2 linked regions of the Loktanella sp. M215 genome follow. The protein of the gene in region 1 binds, or shares a complex with, the protein of each later gene. Links are inferred from orthologs where the notes say so. Each region holds a gene or a part of one and is shown on either strand. Other genes may lie near its edges.

Region 1 (2,972 bases):
AATATTACACGGCGATCTGGACCGAACTTCAGAAATAAGCCGCCAAAGACCCCGCGCCCGCCGGCATGGCCGGTGGGCGCGGGACCACAGCGCACCGTTCCGGACATTTGACCGCTGATGGGCGTCGGACCCTGACTGACGGGCCGGATGCCCCCCGGCGCGACAAGGCGGTCGCACCGCGCGCCTTCGCTTGTCATGCACAGACGCTGTCACTCCGCCTGTCACAACGGGACCGCGCCCTCGCTCACGCTCGCCGCGCCTCCACGGTCAGGACCGACGTTTTTCAACCGGAAGCATCATTCCACCGCATTCGTGAATTGCATCGCCGGCAATTTTCCGCCATATTCACCTCACGGCAGTATTGACGATGACACCGGCAAACCGGGCGCGTCACATGAACGACAGGCACAATCAATGCGTATTCTTTTTCTGGGCCTTGCCCTCGTGACTCTCAATTCCTGTGGCGCCGGTGTCCGCGGCGAAATGGGAAAGGCCTGCATGACTTCGGGCCGGTCGGCCGCGAACAGCGCCCTGTGTTCCTGCGTCCAGCGCACGGCGAACGCGACCTTGACGAACCGCGACCAGAAACTGGCCTCGACCTTCTTCGAGGACCCGCAAAAGGCACAGGACATCCGGCAATCCGACAGCAGCGCCCACGGAGCCTTCTGGAAGCGCTACCGCCAGTTCACCGGCCAGGCCGAGCGCAGCTGCCGCTGACACCCCCCTTCATCTGGTCGGAAATACTTCGGAGGTCCGGAGGCAGAGCCTCCGGTTCGCCCCAGAGGGGCGACAGCATCATCTGGACATGCCGCACGGTCCGGATATGAAGGACCCATGCGGTTCGACATCCCCCAGCTGACCCAAGGCATCCGCGCCGGCGACAGGCGGGCCCTGTCGCGCGCGATCACCTTGATCGAAAGCGCACGCGACGATCACCGCGACCTTGCCCTGCACCTTCTGGACGCACTGGGACAGGACCGGCAGGCCCTGCGGATCGGATTGTCCGGCACGCCCGGCGTCGGCAAATCTACCTTCATCGAAAGCTTCGGGCTGATGCTGACCGGGCAAGGGATGCGCGTGGCCGTGCTGGCGGTCGATCCCTCCTCTGCCCGCTCCGGCGGGTCGATCCTGGGCGACAAGACCCGGATGGATCACCTGGCTCGCGATCCGCGCGCCTTCATCCGCCCTTCGCCCAGCCAGACGCAGCTGGGCGGCGTCGCGCGCCGGACCCGCGACGCGGTGCGCCTGTGCGAGGCAGCAGGATTCGAAGTCGTGCTGATCGAGACCGTGGGCGTCGGCCAATCCGAGACCATGGTGGCCCAGATGGCTGACCTATTCGTGCTGCTACTGGCGCCTGCCGGCGGCGACGAGTTGCAGGGCGTGAAGCGTGGGATCATGGAAATGGCGGACCTTGTACTGGTCAACAAGGCCGACGGTGATCTGAAGGCGCAGGCGATGCGGACCTGCGCCGATTATGCAGGTGCACTGCGGCTGCTGCGCAAGCGGGCGCAGGACAGGGACGGCTTTCCCCTGGCCATGACCGTCTCGGCGCTGGACGGCGCCGGATTGGCGCAGGCCTGGGACCGGATGCAGGAGCTTGTAGCATGGCGGCGGGACACCGGTGTCCTGGCCGCAACCCGCGCCGATCAGGCGCGGCACTGGTTCCGCGAGGACCTGCGCACCGAAATGCTGGCCCTGCTGACCCGCGATCCGGAGCTTCAGGCCCGGATGGCTGACCTCGAGGCCGCTGTCGCGGCAGGGCGGATGACGCCCGCACTGGCCGCGCGGGCGGCGCTGGCACCCCTCAGGGACGACTGATGGCGGCTGTGGTGCGCGTCTTCGACGGCGACCACCTGCGCGCCGAGTTGGTGCGTCGTGGGGGGGCGACACTTTGCGTGACCTTCGATTATCGCCGGCTGGACCGTGCGGGCTTTGGCCCCCTGTCACCGTCACGCCAGATCGCCGCGGCAGGCCATGACCAGCTGATGATCGCGACACGGGGCAACGACTGGTTCATCAACCCCGACACCCCCGCGCTGGAGGCCGTCTGCCGCCCGCTGCGCGCCTCCTATGGCGCGGCCCGGGCCTTGGGGTTTTCGATGGGCGGATACGGCGCCTTCCGGTTCAGCCGCACCTTAAATCTGGGACATGTGGTGGCGGTGTCACCGCAGGTCTCGATCGCGCCGGATATGGTGCCGTTCGATCGGCGCTATCGCCAGGAGGGGCGCCTCTTCGACAGCGCGCTTGGCGATCTCACGGCACTGCACGACCCTGCTTTGCAGGGGGCGATCCTGTGCGACTCGCTGAACCTGCTGGACCTGACCCACGCGCGCATGCTGCAGGTGCTGTTCCCGGCCCTGCGTCTGATCCGGTTGCCGGGCGGCGGCCATCCCTGCACGCAGGTGCTGCGCGCGATCTCTCGCACCGGCCTGATCCAGCGGCTGGCGCTTGGCGAGGCGGCAGCGGCGGGCGCGCTGCAACAGGCGCACCGGCAGGCGCGCGGGCAAAGCGCCGGCTACTGGACGGCGCTGGGACGGGCCGCAGCTGCACGGCGCCCGGATCTGGCCGCCGCCGCAGGGTGGCGCGCGGCAAATCTGGCGGCCGCCGACACGGGCAGGGTTGACGAGGACGGAGATTCTGCGTAGGCGCTGCAAACCGAATTCACGGCTGCCCCAGGGTGGCCATTCCACCAATCGGATCGCACCGCAGGGTGCGTCCCCAAGACGGCCCGCCCCTCGGGGTCCGGCCAAAACACGAAGGATGATGCCCATGTCGCGCCGCTGCGATCTGACCGGAAAAGGCCCGATGTCGGGCAACAACGTGTCCCACGCCAAAAACCATACTCGCCGCCGGTTCCTGCCGAACCTGCAGGACGTCACGCTGATGTCCGACACGCTGGGTCGCTCGTTCAAGTTCCGCATCTCGAATGCGGCGCTGCGTACGGTCGATCACCGCGGCGGTCTGGACGCCTT
Region 2 (3,222 bases), 1.6 Mb from region 1 along the record:
CGGCGCATGGTCAAGACGCTCTTTCACATCGATGCGCATCGCTGTGCGACGACCATGTTTCAGGCCGAGCTCGACCAGAACCGGACGTCCCTGATCTGTGGCTGCAACATGCCCCGGACCGGCACCGTCACCCACGAAGGGCTGTTCGCACACCGCGCGCGCCCCCCCGGCCACAGCGCTGCCGACGCCGAGGCCGCCCGCCGCGTCGCGAACCGCCGCCGGTCGATGCCGGGCCGCTGTCCGCGGCTTCTGGTGTCAAAGGAAAACATGATCGGCACGCCGCGTGGCAACCTCGGGCGCGCGTCGCTCTCTCCCGGCCTTTCGCCGCGGCTCGCACGCTTCCGCGCCGCCTTTGCGGGGCAGGTCTACGCCGATGACCCGCCCACGCTACGCGCCATGGACGATCCGCTTTTGACCTTTACCGCACAGACCGCCATCAAGGTGCAACCCACCCATCGCCGGGTCGGGGACATCTGGACGCCGGACCATACCACCACGGGGGATTACCGATGACCGACAAAGCCGACTGGAAGACGATCGCCGCCAAGGAACTGCGGGGCCGCGCGCTCTCGGACCTGACATGGCACACGCTGGAAGGCATCGACGTCCAGCCGCTTTACACGGCCGAGGACGTGGCCGACCTGCCGCACATGGGCGGTATTCCGGGGCAGGCGCCCTATACCCGCGGCGTCAAGGCCACGATGTACGCAGGCCGCCCCTGGACCATCCGGCAATACGCGGGCTTCTCCACGGCCGAGGAATCGAACGCCTTCTACCGCGCGGGCCTCGCGGGCGGCCAGCAGGGCGTCTCTGTCGCCTTCGACCTCGCGACGCACCGCGGCTATGACAGCGACCACCCCCGCGTCGAAGGGGACGTCGGCAAGGCCGGGGTCGCCATCGATTCGGTCGAGGACATGAAGATCCTCTTCGACGGCATCCCGCTCGACAAAGTGTCGGTCTCCATGACGATGAACGGCGCGGTCATCCCGATCCTCGCCAACTTCATCGTCACCGGGATGGAGCAGGGCCATGACAAGGCGGTCCTCTCCGGCACGATCCAGAACGACATCCTCAAGGAATTCATGGTCCGCAACACCTATGTCTATCCGCCCGAACCCAGCATGAGGATCATCTCGGACATCATTGAATACACGGCCAAAGAGATGCCGAAATTCAACTCGATCTCGATCTCGGGTTACCACATGCAAGAGGCCGGCGCGAACCTGGTGCAGGAACTCGCCTACACCATGGCCGACGGGCGCGAATACGTCCGCGCCGCGATTGCGGCGGGCATGGACGTCGACGCATTCGCCCCCCGCCTGTCCTTCTTCTTCGCCATCGGCATGAACTTCTTCATGGAGGCCGCCAAGCTGCGCGCCGCCCGCCTGCTGTGGTTCCGCGTGATGGAGGAATTCCAGCCCAAGGATTCCAAATCCTCCATGCTTCGCACCCACTGCCAGACCTCCGGCGTGTCCCTGCAGGAACAGGACCCCTACAACAACGTCGTGCGCACCGCCTACGAGGCGATGAGCGCGGTGCTGGGCGGCACCCAGTCCCTGCACACCAACGCGCTGGACGAGGCGATTGCCCTGCCCAGCGACTTCGCCGCCCGCATCGCGCGCAATACCCAGCTGATCCTGCAAGAGGAAACCGGCGTCACACGCGTGATCGACCCGCTGGCCGGCAGCTACTACGTCGAGAAACTGACCCACGACCTCGCCGAAGCGGCCTGGGCGCTGATGGACGAGGTCGAGGAGATGGGCGGCATGACCAAGGCCGTGGCCTCCGGCATGCCGAAGATGCGGATCGAGGAGACGGCGGCCAAGCGTCAGGCCGGCATCGACCGTGGCACCGAGGTCATCGTCGGCGTCAACAAGTACCGCAAAGACAAAGAAGACCCGATCGACATCCGCGACATCGACAACGCCGGTGTCCGCGACAGCCAGATTGCGCGGCTCAAGACCACCCGCGCAGGCCGCGATCAGCCCGCCTGTGACGCGGCCCTGTCAGAGATCACGCGCCGCGCCCGCGACGGCGGCAACCTGCTGGAGGCCGCGGTCGAGGCCGCCCGCCAGCGCGCCACCGTCGGAGAGATCAGCGCCGCGATGGAAGAGGTCTTCGGCCGCCACCGGGCAGAGGTCAAAACCCTCGCCGGCGTCTACGGTGCCGCCTACGAGGGCGACGCAGGTTTCGCCACGATCCAGAAAGCGGTCGAGGATTTCGCGACCGAGGAAGGCCGCCGTCCGCGCATGCTGGTGGTCAAGATGGGGCAGGACGGCCACGACCGCGGCGCCAAGGTCATCGCCACCGCCTTCGCCGACATCGGCTTTGATGTCGACGTGGGCCCGCTGTTCCAGACGCCAGAGGAGGCCGCCCAGGACGCCATCGACAATGACGTCCACGTCATCGGCATCAGCTCTCAGGCCGCCGGTCACAAGACGCTGGCCCCCAAGCTGATCAAGGCGCTGGAGGCGGCAGGCGCCGGCGAAATCCTCGTGATCTGCGGCGGTGTGATCCCGCAGCAGGACTACAAGTTCCTGACCGACGCGGGCGTCAAGGCGATCTTCGGCCCCGGCACGAACATCCCCAAAGCGGCAGAGGATATCCTCAAGCTGATCCGCGACGCACGCACCTGAGCTTCTTCTGGCCAAAAATACTTCCGCCGGAGGCACGGCCATGGGGTCACCCATGGCCGTCTCGCTTGCCAAGTCCCGCCCGGCGGTGTCTGTAGGTCCAGACCCTTCGGACACCGCCCATGCTGACCTTCGATCACATCGCCATCGCCTGCACCGATCTGGCCGCAGCCGCCACCGACTTGTCACAGCGCCTCGGCGTCGCGTTGCAGCCCGGTGGCCGCCACGACCGCTATGGCACCCACAACATGTTGCTGGGGCTGGGCGAGCTCTACCTCGAACTCATCGCCCTCGACCCGCAGGCGCCCCCCACGGGGCGCCCTGCGTGGTTCGGCCTGGACCACTTTATCGGCCCGATGCGTCCCGCGAACTGGATCTGCCGCACGGACGACCTCGACTCCGCCATTGCCGCAGCGCCCGTCGATCCCGGTCCCGCCGTCCCGCTGACACGCGGCGACCTGCACTGGCAGATCACTGTCCCGGCTGATGGCCACCTGCCGCTGGACGGTGCCATGCCGACCCTGATCCAGTGGGCGAAGAACGCTCAGCATCCTACCGAGAAGCTTGCCGAATCCGGCTGCCGCCTGAT

Evidence for each region.
Region 2: the proteins of meaB (region 1) and scpA are in contact, whole or in part, in a crystal structure (PDB 8DPB), measured with the Methylorubrum extorquens proteins. The link is inferred for Loktanella sp. M215 from one-to-one orthologs. Residues at the interface, in SOR26638.1 of Methylorubrum extorquens: Arg20, Ala21, Ala24, Arg25, Thr28, Ser32, Arg33, Arg34, His37, Thr98, Gly99, Gly100, Ser101, Ile102, Leu103, Lys106, Thr107, Ala110, Ala113, Ile114, Asp115, Arg116, Ala118, Phe119, Ile120, Arg121, Pro122, Pro124; in SOR27001.1 of Methylorubrum extorquens: Glu577, Glu578, Asn579, Asp580, Gly581, Arg582, Arg583, Arg585, His596, Ala604, Ser605, Ala608, Asp609, Gly611, Phe612, Asp613, Val614, Asp615, Ile616, Gly617, Pro618, Leu619, Glu625, Arg628, Gln629, Val631, Glu632, Asn633, Asp634, Glu661.

What each region holds. Positions count from the first base shown.
Region 1 is NZ_WMEA01000001.1:3,644,942-3,647,913, forward strand. What follows is about bases 78-2,826. They hold meaB (methylmalonyl Co-A mutase-associated GTPase MeaB), read left to right. Parts: upstream 78-834; coding sequence 835-1,818; downstream 1,819-2,826. Other genes in these bases: GLR48_RS17895 (arginine transporter), read left to right, coding at 415-717; GLR48_RS17905 (alpha/beta hydrolase), read left to right, coding at 1,818-2,645; rpmB (50S ribosomal protein L28), read left to right, coding at 2,770-2,826. Outside these bases: GLR48_RS17890 (extracellular solute-binding protein), read left to right, coding at 1-38; more of rpmB, read left to right, coding at 2,827-2,972. UniProt on the Escherichia coli protein: Binds and hydrolyzes GTP. Likely functions as a G-protein chaperone that assists AdoCbl cofactor delivery to the methylmalonyl-CoA mutase (MCM) ScpA and reactivation of the enzyme during catalysis.
Region 2 is NZ_WMEA01000001.1:2,082,209-2,085,430, forward strand. What follows is about bases 74-3,072. They hold scpA (methylmalonyl-CoA mutase), read left to right. Parts: upstream 74-509; coding sequence 510-2,636; downstream 2,637-3,072. Other genes in these bases: GLR48_RS10200 (hypothetical protein), read left to right, coding at 74-513; GLR48_RS10210 (VOC family protein), read left to right, coding at 2,756-3,072. Outside these bases: more of GLR48_RS10200, read left to right, coding at 1-73; more of GLR48_RS10210, read left to right, coding at 3,073-3,222. UniProt on the Escherichia coli protein: Catalyzes the interconversion of succinyl-CoA and methylmalonyl-CoA. Could be part of a pathway that converts succinate to propionate.